3 regions of the Rummeliibacillus sp. BSL5 genome follow, and region 1 is predicted to be linked to each of the others. Evidence: riboswitches for the same ligand, from Rfam matches in the RefSeq annotation. Region 1 holds a riboswitch; each other region holds the start of a gene.
The links. A riboswitch is a leader RNA that binds a small molecule or an ion and turns the genes downstream of it on or off. The one in region 1 is predicted to bind lysine.
Positions count from the first base shown of each region.

Region 1 (4,291 bases):
AATACAGCGCAGCAGTGTTGATTTCCCTGAGCCCGAAGAGCCAATCACACAAACTACTTCACCCTCCTTAACAGAAAAGTTAATATCTCTTAATACCTCATGTGATCCAAAGGATTTATTGAGATGCATGATATCGATAATGTTTTCCATAGAATCCCTCTCCTTTGTTATTATGATGCCTTCTGTCCGCTCAGCATTTCTTGATTATCTATTAGCTGATATGTTGCATTGCCGGCAAGTTTTCTTTCGAAATATCTCAATATTTGTGTCACTATAATAGTCATAATCAGATAAATGATACAGGCGACAAAGAATGACTCAAAGTAGCGGAAGTTATTTCCTGCAATCGTCTTCGTTTGGAAGAATAATTCGGTAACACCGATCACATTTAACACTGATGTATCTTTAATATTCATAATGTATTGATTGCTTGTAGCTGGCAAAATATTGCGCATTACCTGTGGCAAAACGACATGCACCATCGTTTTCCAATGATTCATACCAATCGCGCGTGCTGCTTCAAATTGTCCATTGTCGATGCTAATAATGCCACCTCGTACGATTTCTGCCATGTAAGCCCCTGTATTGAGAGAAACAATGAACATTGCCGCAAATGTACGGTTCATATCAATGTGAAATATCAGGTCAGAACCAAAGTAAACAACCATCGCCTGCACAATCATTGGGGTTCCGCGGAAAAATTCCACATATACCGATAAAATGATGCTTACGCATTTTAAAAATACTCTTTTAATTCTACTTTTGCTTTTCGGGATTGTATGAATAATACCGATGATTAAGCCAATTAAGGCGCCAAAAATTGTACCAACTGTCGCAATGAGCAACGTCATCCATGCGCCTCTTAAAAACATTGGCCAGTTATTGACGATAATCTCTATAAACCATTCTAAACTCATCTATTTTCCTCCTCCAAACAGCGCCTTAACAGATGCTTATGTCTCTCCTATAACAAAGCTTTAATACATGCCGTATCCTTTAGGCGTAAATATTACATGTTAAAGCGCGATTGATGCAAAGCTAGTGAAAGCTGAAGAGCACTTTCACTAAGTGAACTTTTGCATTATTTGGCTGCTGGTTGTTGTTTAATGGCATCATCCATCATTTTTGTACGCTCTTCTTCTGAGATGCCTTTTAGTATTTCATTGATTTTCTTTGTTAATTTGCTATCTTTCGGTATACCCACTGCTGTTTGTGTATCTTCCGCGGCTGTTTTAAATCCTTTGCCGTCGCTAAATTCAACCATTTTAAATTGATCATTGGCTGAAGTTGCTGATACTGCTTCTGGTTTCTCTGAAACATATGCATCCATCTTGCCTGCTTGTAAAGCCACGCGCATAGCGGAGAAATTATCCGTTGCTGTTTGTTTTTTCACGCCTGGAATTTGATCAATAACTGTATAGTGGAATGTATTTAATTGAGCTGTTACTCTTGCCCCTTTAAAGTCTTCAATTGAAGTAGCATTTTCATATTTACTTCCTTTTTTAACGACCATCACTAGATGAGATGTATAGTAATTGTCAGAGAAGTCGATTGTCTTTTTGCGTTCTTCAGTAGGAGACATCCCTGCAATAATCGCATCTATCTTACCTGAAGCTAAAGCTGGCACTAAACCGTCCCATTCCATTTTAGAAATGACAAGTTTTTTTCCTAAGCCATCTGCAATTTTTTTGGCAATTTGAACATCATATCCACCTGCATATTCAGCGTTCCCTTGAATGGCAACCGCACCATTAGAATCGTCACCTTGCGTCCAGTTAAACGGCGGATAACCTGCTTCCATGCCGACTGTAAATGTGTCGCTTCCTTTGCTGCCTGAAGACTTTGTATCACCAGATTCTTTAGAACTGCACCCTGTTAGAATTAGCACAGCAATTAGTAACATGCTTGATAACAGTGTTCCTATTTTTTTCATATTGATCTCTCCCTTTTTTCTAAATAAAAAAGACTAGAATTATAGACCTGAGTTGAACTCAGGGCTACGTAATTCTAGTCCTAAATCCTCTACTTATATCCCAATTTGAGATAGCACAACTCAATAAACCATAGAAATTTATTGAGACAGTCCTGCAGTTATTCACTGCAGACCCAGCATGCAACAATGAGAAACTTGTTACACACTTCGGCAATATTTCCTTCTTCTTAGACTCATCGCTTTCTCTAACTCCACTAAGAACTAATAAATACTGCGCCTCTACCTCACCGTATAAGTGAGGCTATATTTAGTTATGTTTTAAACAGTCTACAATAGGGATGGAATGGATGTCAATAATATTTCAACAATTTAAAAGATTCTAGCCATCAATCTTCCTCATATTCTTCTTCTGCATAATAGACTTCCCCGCTCATGGCATTAATAGCCATGATTTCTTTTCCAGCTGGAAATTCTGCTTCATAAGTCAAATCATATATAATTAGGTCTTCATCTTCTTCATCATTGACCTCAGTTCGTGCAAGATGCATTTCCAGCTGTTCTTTAAATTTAGCGTCGGCTTCCTCTAAAGGCAGGACTGGTACAATGTCTAGGGTATTTAACTTCCCTTCGTTTGGCAACAGCAGCGAACATTCACGAATAATCCCCGTATATTTCCCTACATTGATATGAATGGTGTAATCACTTAATAGGACACCCTTATGCTGTCTTATAAATGAAAATGTTGTGTATGGCTCAAAGTCAAAGTTTTCGTCAAACTCATCATCTTCTTCTAACTCCAACTCTTCAAAGAATTGTCGTTCCTCTTCTGACAAGTCTTCTTCTGTTATTATGCCATATGACGAATATTCCATTTCCCCTTGCTGTACTTCTAACAGGTACTTTTCATGGACATCGCCCACAATCGCCTCTAGGAACATTTTTGCTTTATTAGCTAATGTAGCTTCTGGCAGTTCTTCTTTCTGCTCTTCCCACTCTACCAGCGATTCGTATTCCATAAACATAGAATCTATGTTTTCAATTTTAATAACAGGTTCTTCTTCATCGGTGTTTTTCGAATTGCCTATATACCAAAAACGATTTGCTCCGTCCTCAATCAATTGCATATCATCAGTTACACCAAGCAATGTTTTTACACTCTCGGTTACTGTAACGGGCTCAAAGGAATTAGCATTTTGCTCCCCATATTCCATAAAATCCTCTTCGTATTGGAGACTACCGTCTACATGTACTCTAAAAGTGCCACTTTTTGGTTTGTAGAGAAGCTGTAATTCCCCATTCAAGTCTGCAATCGCAAGTTCGACAAGCGGTTGTTCAAAAAGAATTTCCCTAGCATCTTCAGCAGAAATCTGAATATCAGGATAGGCTAGCTGATAATACGACTGATTAAAGGTAGCCGACAGGATAAAACCTTGTTTATTTATTTCTAGCGTCACACCTGAATTAGGCAAGAATAGATTTAGTGCAACATCCTTTGCTTCAAACGTTAACAAGTATGATTCACCATTCCATTCAGAAATACTGCGGAAAGTAAGTTCTTTTTGATAGAATTCATCTATAAAATCTTCCGCAATTCCCATCAAATCCTCTTGTGTTAATTCTTCATACTCATCAAGTGACACATCATTGTGTTCCATGATGTCTTCCATTTCAATTAAAAGTGATGCTAATTTTCCGTCTTCTGTTACTTCGATTTGCCCATAAGGCAACTCTCTATTTAAGTCTACAATTTCTCCAACTGTCGGATCGTCCTCATCGTACTGAATAGCAATGACCGGACGCCCAATCATATAATCGCGTAATATAAATTCCCAGCTCTTCATTGGTTTTCTCCCCATATTCATTTAATTTTCTATATCTAATTATTAAGTGGTTAGTATTGTTCATCTATAATAAAAGTGCTCTTTCTACTAAAAGTAGTATCTTCTTTGTTAATTTTACAGTGCTACTACTAAAAAATTCTACCATAAATAATACATTTGGGCTTAAACAAATCAAAAAAAAGCCAGAGGAATTAATCCTCTGGTCCGTTTTCTAAAACACTTTTTTCCATAAGCTCTTTTTCATACCGTTCAATCTCTTCGATTGAATCTGCATACCAGACTCCGGTAAATCTAGATGGTTTTTTTTGCTCGAAATAATCTCCATCATAGTAGGCTAATGGGAATAGTACGCCTTTTTCAACATACTCTTTTATCGCTGTATAGAATGCATCTCGTTGGTCATTTGATCGGTAGGCTAAAAACTTGTTTACTGGCTTTCCAAGTTGTTCGTGTAGTAATAACATGGATGTAGAACCATTTTGTCTAAAGTTCAAATCGATAGCTTTCACTTGGCCAT
Region 1 covers NZ_JAVGCV010000005.1:90,962-95,252, forward strand. Annotated here, with positions in the region: gene RCJ93_RS14015 (amino acid ABC transporter ATP-binding protein) at 1-150, opposite strand, end outside; gene RCJ93_RS14020 (amino acid ABC transporter permease) at 171-917, opposite strand; gene RCJ93_RS14025 (transporter substrate-binding domain-containing protein) at 1,082-1,933, opposite strand; lysine riboswitch at 2,037-2,223, opposite strand; gene RCJ93_RS14030 (hypothetical protein) at 2,320-3,774, opposite strand; gene ldmS (L-aspartate--L-methionine ligase LdmS) at 3,966-4,291, opposite strand, start outside.

Region 2 (4,291 bases), on a different contig from region 1:
CTGTCACAATCATACCGACACCTTTTGAACGGCGGTCATAATAAGCAACCTCCGCGTCTGTAACGGTACCATCGTCATTACCAGAGTAGTTCGTCATAGGTGCCATTACCACTCGATTGCGCAATGTTACCCCGTTTTTCAATGTATATTCTTCAAATAAATCTGCCATACATATTGACCTCCTATTTTTCATTTCTTCACTAATTTATCGTATTCTGCAAGTAATCATGTGTCAAAGAATTGAAACTCCCTAGCAAAACAACTTTTGTACGTTCACGTTGTACAATAGGTACATTACAGATGCAAACTATTGATGTGCTATAATCCATTCTGCCGCTTCGCTCAGGTCATTACATACTGCATCGGCTAGTGGATCGCGTTCACCTAAATAAACTGTTTTCGTCCCTGCTTTCTTCCCCGCCATTATATCTGTATCCGTATCACCAACCATAAATGATTTTGATAAGTCAACTTCATATTTTGTTGCTAAGTCTTCAATTAACTTGCTATTAGGCTTTCGGCAAGCGCAACCAGCTTTTGGTTTATGTGGACAATAGACTGCCTCATCCACCTGAGCTCCCTGTTTCTTTAACTCCTCAATCATATGCAAGTGGATTTTTTTCAATTCCGATTCTTTCATATATCCAAGACCTACACCGCCCTGATTGGTGACCACAAACACAAAATCAAAATAAGCATTCAATTTTTTTATGGCTTCGGGAACACCCGGTAAGAAATACAAATCTTTCGGTTTGTTCACAAACTTTACCCTATTGGTTAGTACCTCATTAATGACCCCATCACGATCTAAAAATACGGCTTTTTTCATATATATAAGCACCTTTCTTTAGCGTTTATCTTCTTCATCATTGTCACATTTTACTAATTCTAAAACAAACATTCTTTTATGCTTAAGCGTTTCGTTGAAAGAGATTCGGGTATATTTATGTTGTAATCACATATCAAAAAAATGAAACAAATAATGGAGGTAATACACATGGATAAAAAAGTATTAGGAATTTATAACTCAAGCGCGGAAGTGATTAAAGCTATTGATGAATATCGTCAAAAAGGATATGCAACTGACGATTTCTCAATTGCACTTAATACAACAAACTTCCCTTCTGCTCCATCAGTCGTAAAAAATGAAACAGGCGTACTAACAGAAGATGTCGGCGGTCGCAATATGGAAGAAGATGAAGGTTTCTTCGATCGCCTAGCAGCAGTATTTAAAGGTGATTTCCACACAGATGTGGACCATGCATCTTATTACGAATATTTCTTAACACTTGGCTTTGATGAAGAATCTGCTCGTCGCTACGAACGCGATATTAACGATGGCCGTATTCTACTTTTAGCAAACAAAGAAGATGATGCCCTTTTAGGCACTGCTGACCCACTAACACCAGTAGACAACCAAGAGGCAAATGTAGGTCTTGATACCACAGTAGCTACTAATGATACAGTGGATGTTAATAATACAGTGGCAGATGAGCAAACATTAAAATTGCGCAAAGAACAACTTGATGTTGAAAAAGACCAAGTACAAACTGGTGAGGTTGAAGTTCACAAAGATGTTGTGGAAGAACCACAAACAGTCAATGTACCTGTCACACACGATGAAGTATATGTGGAAAGACGAAAAGTTACCGATGAAGCAGCTGCCACTACAGATGCTTATGCTCCAATGGGCGAAGACGACACAATCCGTATTCCAATCGTCGAAGAACAAATTGAAGTGACTAAAAGACCAGTGGTAAACGAAGAAGTAGTCATTGGTAAAAAACAAGTGACCGAAACAGAACAAGTCACTGATAATCTAAAACGCGAGGAAGCACGCATTGAAACGACTGGTGATGCTTCTGTCACAGATAGCGATGTAGATGCGGCAAATCGTGGTGCTATTACAGAGCAAGAATTGTACGATCCTGCAAATCAAAACGATAATGACCTTAAAAAGAACAATCTTGATGATACGCTTACAGCTGGCAATATGAATGCCGATATTAAAAACAGAGAAATATAATAATATTTGGCTTTCTATCTTGTAAAAGCATAGCTAGACTGCTATACTTTCTGTAATTGAATATTCACTTATTTCAATATCTTTTGAAATAAGGATAGAGGCGCAAAAACCATGAGTAAGCTGCAAGAGGATGATGAGATCCGACTACTGCAGTGGAAAGGGGAATTTGCCGAAGCTTAGAGAAACTCATATTTCTCTATTGCTGGGCCTGTTGTTGAATAAACACAGGACTGTCATGTAGGAAACTATATGGAGGGCTATCGTACGCATGGAGATGACTTTATGAATTCTCGCAGCAACGTAGTCACATCACGTTGCTGCTTTTTTTGCGTTATTTTCTATACTGCCCTTCTCCAAAAAATGAAAAGGAAGTGGAGAAGCAATGAATTTTGGAAGAATTATAACGGCGATGGTGACCCCATTTGACCAACAAGGAAATATTGACTTTAGAGCTACTCGTGAGCTGATTAATTATCTTATCGAAAACGGCTCAGATGGCATTGTGGTAGCTGGCACTACAGGTGAATCCCCTACACTCACAACGGCAGAAAAAATTAGTTTATTTCAATTTGTCGTAGATGAAGTAAACCATAGGGTTCCTGTTATTGCAGGCACCGGATCTAATAATACAAGGGCATCCATTGAACTGACTAAATCTGCTGAACATACTGGTGTGGATGGAATCATGCTTGTTGCACCTTACTATAATAAACCATCACAAGAAGGTCTTTATCAGCACTTCAAAGCAATTGCGGATTCAACGCAGCTACCAATCATTCTCTACAATATCCCTGGAAGAAGTGTTGTCAATCTAACCGTTGAAACAGTCACTCGCCTTGCCGCGATTAATAACATCGTGTCCATTAAAGATGCGAGCGGAAATTTGGATGCAATGGCTGAACTCATTACGCAAACACCCAATGATTTCAGTGTCTATACAGGAGAAGACCATTTAACACTGCCATCTTTATCGATTGGCGCTACTGGCGTTATTTCTGTATCTTCCCATATTATTGGAAATGAAATGCAAGCGATGATGGAAAAGTTTAAAAACGGGAATGTGATGGAAGCTGCGGTAGATCATCGTAGGCTTCTCCCTATATTCAAAGGACTATTTAGCGCACCTAACCCTTGCCCTGTAAAAGCCGGACTGAATCTGAGAGGAATAGCAGTAGGCGGTGTACGTTTGCCTTTAATACCCCTTAATGAAGAAGAAACTACTGAGTTGCAGCATCTATTGCAGACTGTATGTAAAGAAGACACAGCTTTAAAAAGTTAATTTAAAATAGGCACCAAAGTTCCGCGAGAAGCGTACAGTATAGTAAAAAAGGAATGATGTTTTGTATCACTATCATTGTCCATCTTGCGGAACAACCCACGGCTATTATCCGAATAGCCCCTCCCCTTACCAGTTTCAAAATCAATACCAGCAAACCTACCAAAGTCCGAATAGTGTTTATTTAAGAGATTATGGTCCAGCACCTTTTGCTATCAATATAGACACAGCAACAAAACAAAACACAAACTACCGCACAGCGCTATGGACCGGTGAGCATTTGCAGCTTACTCTGATGAGCATTCCAGTCGGAGGAGATATTGGTTTGGAGATTCACCCGCATACGGACCAGTTTATTCGCATTGAAGAAGGCGAAGGCCTTGTACAAATGGGTAAGAATAAACAGTTCTTAGACTTCCAGCAACCAGTGCGGGATGATTATGTCTTTTTCGTTCCAGCTGGCACATGGCATAATCTGACCAATACAGGCAACAAGCCAATCAAGCTGTATTCAATCTATGCTCCTCCTAACCATCCACGCGGCACGGTCCATCAAACCAAAGCAATCGCCGAAGCGGAGGAACCTCAATAAATAATCATTAAAAAAAGCAGCCTCCTCCTTAAGGACGGTTGCTTTTTTTTAGATAAAGGATGTTTGTACCGTCAACTCTCCTTCTTTTAAATTTGAACAAAAGAAAGGAGAATCTTTTTAATCAAGATTCTCCTTTTCTACTATTATAGAAGTCGCTTATTTCAATGTAGCTGTAATGGTAATAGAAGGATCGTCCATGGATATGCTATAACGTCCTTTCTTTACCGTATAGACAAATTCACGCGGCTTGTCCCCAGTATCGAATGGTACATGTTTAATTAGTTTATGATTTTGATCATAAAAACGCATTTTATTATTACCATATTGAGTATGATTTGACGTTAATACAAATTTAAATTTCGTATCTTTTTCAACGTTCAGCGTATAAAAACGATTG
Region 2 covers NZ_JAVGCV010000003.1:79,675-83,965, forward strand. Annotated here, with positions in the region: gene RCJ93_RS12065 (NADH-dependent flavin oxidoreductase) at 1-169, opposite strand, end outside; gene RCJ93_RS12070 (D-glycero-alpha-D-manno-heptose-1,7-bisphosphate 7-phosphatase) at 308-829, opposite strand; gene RCJ93_RS12075 (YsnF/AvaK domain-containing protein) at 998-2,026, shown strand; lysine riboswitch at 2,114-2,294, shown strand; gene dapA (4-hydroxy-tetrahydrodipicolinate synthase) at 2,409-3,305, shown strand; gene RCJ93_RS12085 (cupin domain-containing protein) at 3,367-3,894, shown strand; gene RCJ93_RS12090 (hypothetical protein) at 4,051-4,291, opposite strand, start outside.
Region 2: it holds a riboswitch for lysine, as region 1 does, so the genes downstream of both, dapA (4-hydroxy-tetrahydrodipicolinate synthase) here and RCJ93_RS14025 (transporter substrate-binding domain-containing protein) in region 1, are expected to answer to the same signal.

Region 3 (4,291 bases), on a different contig from region 1:
TTACTTTACCTTCGTTTACGATTTTATCCTGAAGTGCTTTCAACACGAGGAACTCCCTTCTTTTCGTTAGCACCTCAGCTTTTTTGCGTACAAAAAAGCCGAAGAACTAATACATCCAATCATCTACGAGTGGAGCAAAGTCCTTCGACTTATTGTCGAAAGTAATAGCAAATAGAAAGTAATGAACAAACTATTTACTAGATTGCTTCTCATAGTCAGATCATTTACGGTAATCTGGTAGAAACTTGCAGGCCATATTCCTGCTATTATATGAGTGAATGTTATGTAATTTTGATTATCTTTATTATAGCATGTAAAACGTAAAATTCAATATAAATTCTCTTTGTAAGTGTTGGTAAATAACCCAAATCCGAATAAATAGATTATTTATTATGATAGAAACATTTAAAAAGCGAACATTATATTAAACGAATTGGCTCAATTCACAATAAAAAAGCTAATCTACCAACGTTGATAGATTAGCTTTCAAGATTTAAATTATTGTACTTGGCGTTTCGTTGTCAGATCTGCTTCTTCTAGACGTACAACCTTTGTTTTACATTTCAGTTTATGGCCAAACCAGATAATAAGGAAGATTGGCAAGCCAATATAGGATACTAGGATGCCATACCAATCAATATGGTCGCCTGTAAACGCTGTGTAGTTTTGCCCTAAGATAACGATCGCACAAAGGACAAAGGCAAAAATCGGGCCAAATGGGAAAAATTTAGAGCGATACGGCAACTCTGAGAGATCACGACCCTGTGCCACAAATGCTTTTCGGAAACGATAATGACTGGTCGCTATACCAAGCCATGCAATGAAACCGCACATACCAGAAGCATTTAAGAGCCAGATATACACTGTACCAGATCCAAAAAGTGATGCCAAAAAGGATAAACAAGCCACTGCTACTGTTAAAACAAGTGCTGCAACAGGAACACCGCGGTTGTTTAGTTTTTTGAAAATCTTCGGTGCATTACCTTCCATTGCTAATTCACGTAATGTACGAGATGCTGCATATAACCCTGAGTTGCCGGCTGAAAGAATCGCTGTAAGGATAACTGCGTTCATCACAGAAGCAGCAAAGGCAATGCCTGCATTTTCAAATATTAATGTAAAAGGACTTACTGCCACGTCATCGCTATTTGCTAAACGTGCATCCGTATAAGGAATTAATAAGCCGATCGCTAAGATAGCTAAAACATAAAACAATAGAATTCGCCAAAAGACCGAGCGTACAGCCTGTGGGATTGTTTTTTCTGGATTTTCCGTTTCACCAGCTGTAATCCCAAGCAATTCTGTCCCTTGGAAGGAGAAGCCTGCAGCTAAGAAAATGCCTAATGTAGCAAAAAATCCACCATGGAAAGGCGCGTCGCCTTTAAAGAAATTAGTAAATCCAACAGGAGCATGTCCGCCGAGAATACCAAAAATCATTAAGAAACTAATGATAATAAATATAATAATTGTTGCTACTTTGATAAGCGCAAACCAATATTCGCTTTCACCAAAACTTTTTACTGACAAAAAGTTTAAAGTAAAGATAATTATAAGAAATGCAGCGCTCCAAATAAATGAAGGTGTGTGTGGGAACCAATATTTCATAACAATCGCTACAGCTGAAATTTCAGCTGCAATCGTTACTGCCCAGTTGTACCAATAATTCCAACCAAGCGCGAATCCTAATGAAGGATCAACAAATTTGGAAGCATATGTGCTGAATGATCCTGATACAGGCATATAAGCGGCCATTTCCCCTAAACTTGTCATAAGGAAAAATACCATTACACCAATTAGTCCATAAGCTAACAGTGCTCCTCCGGGACCCGCTTCTGCAACTGAGTTGCCGCTTGCTAAAAGTAGGCCTGTACCGATTGTACCGCCAAGTGAAATCATGGAAATATGGCGACTTTTTAAGCTGCGTTTCAGTTTCTGTTGTGTATTTGAATGAGAATCATGTTTAATGTTTGTTCGTATTCCTGCATTTGTATGTGTTTCTACTCTATTCATAACTCTCCTCTTTCCGTTTTTCATTGCAAGAAAAGGTCGAGCTGAAGGTATTCTTCGCCGCTGTCTATTACAGCTAAAATTTAAATAAAAAAGCCATCACATATATAACTGAGATGGCGTCCGAATTCCCCATCAACCTTGATCAAGATAGCTCAACACGCCGACTTTGGCGTGACAGTTCTGCACCTTTCGATAGCAGCCCCAGCACTAGCAATAAAAAGCTTGCTTGTACTTCGGCAATATTCCCTTTTTAATCGAGTCCTAAACGCTTTCTCGCCTCGTCGATTATACTCATGAATACCGCGACCTCTACCTCATCTATTGGATGAGGCATGCAATATATAGTTTTAAGTTACCTACATTGTAATATATTAAGCACATAACTACAAGGGTAAATAGAAAATTACTATATTTTAGAAAGAAGTGGACATGTTTTGTAAAACAAATATTGATAAAGCAAAATGATTCCTGTACGTTTTTATTATCTATTATAAATTCAAAAGGAGGATTTCCTTTGGCTTCAGAACAAGCTACGAACCGAAACAAGAAGCTGTCATGGGACAAAAAAACATGGCTTTTAGTGCTCGGTATTATCTTTATCGCCACAACATTGCGATCCCCTCTCACTGCTGTTGGCCCTATTATTGCAGATATTAAAGAAGAGCTCACTATATCAAATGTGTGGGCGGGATTGATTACAACTATCCCCTTGCTTGCATTTGCAGTTGTCTCACCATTTGTCCCTAAAATTTCACGACGTTTTGGATTTGAAAGAACATTGTTATCAGCCTTAATACTTTTGGCTATTGGTATCTTAATGCGTTCAGCGGGCAGTGTCTTTTTCTTATTCTTTGGAACGATTATCATCGGAGTTGCTATTTCATTTGGCAATGTCCTCTTGCCTGCTCTTATTAAATTAAAGTTTCCTCTTCAAGTAGGATTGTTAACAGCACTTTATTCTGTTTCCATGAACCTATCCGCCAGTATAGCAGCAGGCGTGAGCAATCCAATAGCAGAAACAACAATCGGATGGAAAGGAGCTCTTGCCTGTTGGGGTATTCTGGCCATTCTCGCTATCATAGTATGGCTACCACAATTGCGGAATCATGTGAAGGTAATAAACAGCAATGAACCTTCTCAACGTAATAAACCTATGTGGAAGTATCCTCTTACATGGGCTATTACCTTCACGATGGGGCTACAATCCCTGTTGTTTTATACGACGGCTACTTGGATTCCAGGACTGCTTGAAACCCAAGGCATGAGCCCGAGCAAAGCGGGATGGATGTTTTCTATTCTACAGATAGCACAATTGCCAATGACTTTTTTAACCCCGATTCTTGCAGGTAAAAAAGCTGACCAAAGGCCGCTCGTTGCATTATTGTCACTGTTTTACTTTGCAGGCTTTGCAGGTATATTTATGAATTGGACAGAGCTTACATTGTTATGGATGTTAATGATTGGATTCGCCGGAGGGGCATCCTTTAGTCTTTCTATGATGCTTTTCTCCCTTCGTTCTCGCAACGCACAAGAAGCAGCTGAGCTTTCAGGCACTGCACAATCCATCGGTTATTTGCTAGCTGCGATAGGACCTGTACTATATGGCTTTATCCATGACAGCTTCCATAGTTGGCATGCCGCTAACAGCTTATATCTTATTGTCACAGTCCTTTTGTTCGTCTTTGCATTCATTTCTGCTAAAGACCGATTTGTAACGAAAGAACAATAACAAAAGCGCCATTAGCCTGTAGCTAATGAGCGCTTTTTCATTTGTATTCTCTAGTCTTCCAATATCTTAAAAGGTGACGACCGATAAGAATACGCTGGCGAGTTCTTTTTATTTTTATACGGTTTATGAAAAATATGCGTTAAAGCCGGTGATAGAGGCGGAATAAGCCAAGTCCAATTGCCTGTTACATCTCTATTTTCCGCTTCTTCGTTCATTTCAAAACGTTTAAATTGCTGTGCTGCAGTGTGATGATCCACAATACTGACACCATCTTCCCGGAAAGAATACAAAACGGCTTCATTTAATTCTATTAGTGCACGATCTTGCCATAAGTTTGTGTTTGATCGCATATCTAAGCCCATCTTCTTCGCAATTAAAGGAAGCTGATTATAACGATTTTCGTCTGCAAGATTTCTTGCACCAATTTCCGTTCCCATATACCAACCGTTAAAAGGAGCGGCAGTATAGACGACTCCCCCTATCTCAAGAGGCATACTTGAAATGATAGGAACTGCATACCACTTTAAATGCAACTCAGAAAACCAGCTATAT
Region 3 covers NZ_JAVGCV010000009.1:3,173-7,463, forward strand. Annotated here, with positions in the region: gene RCJ93_RS15790 (xanthine phosphoribosyltransferase) at 1-43, opposite strand, end outside; purine riboswitch at 193-294, opposite strand; gene RCJ93_RS15795 (amino acid permease) at 499-2,010, opposite strand; lysine riboswitch at 2,151-2,330, opposite strand; gene RCJ93_RS15800 (CynX/NimT family MFS transporter) at 2,525-3,739, shown strand; gene RCJ93_RS15805 (nitric oxide synthase oxygenase) at 3,790-4,291, opposite strand, start outside.
Region 3: it holds a riboswitch for lysine, as region 1 does, so the genes downstream of both, RCJ93_RS15795 (amino acid permease) here and RCJ93_RS14025 (transporter substrate-binding domain-containing protein) in region 1, are expected to answer to the same signal.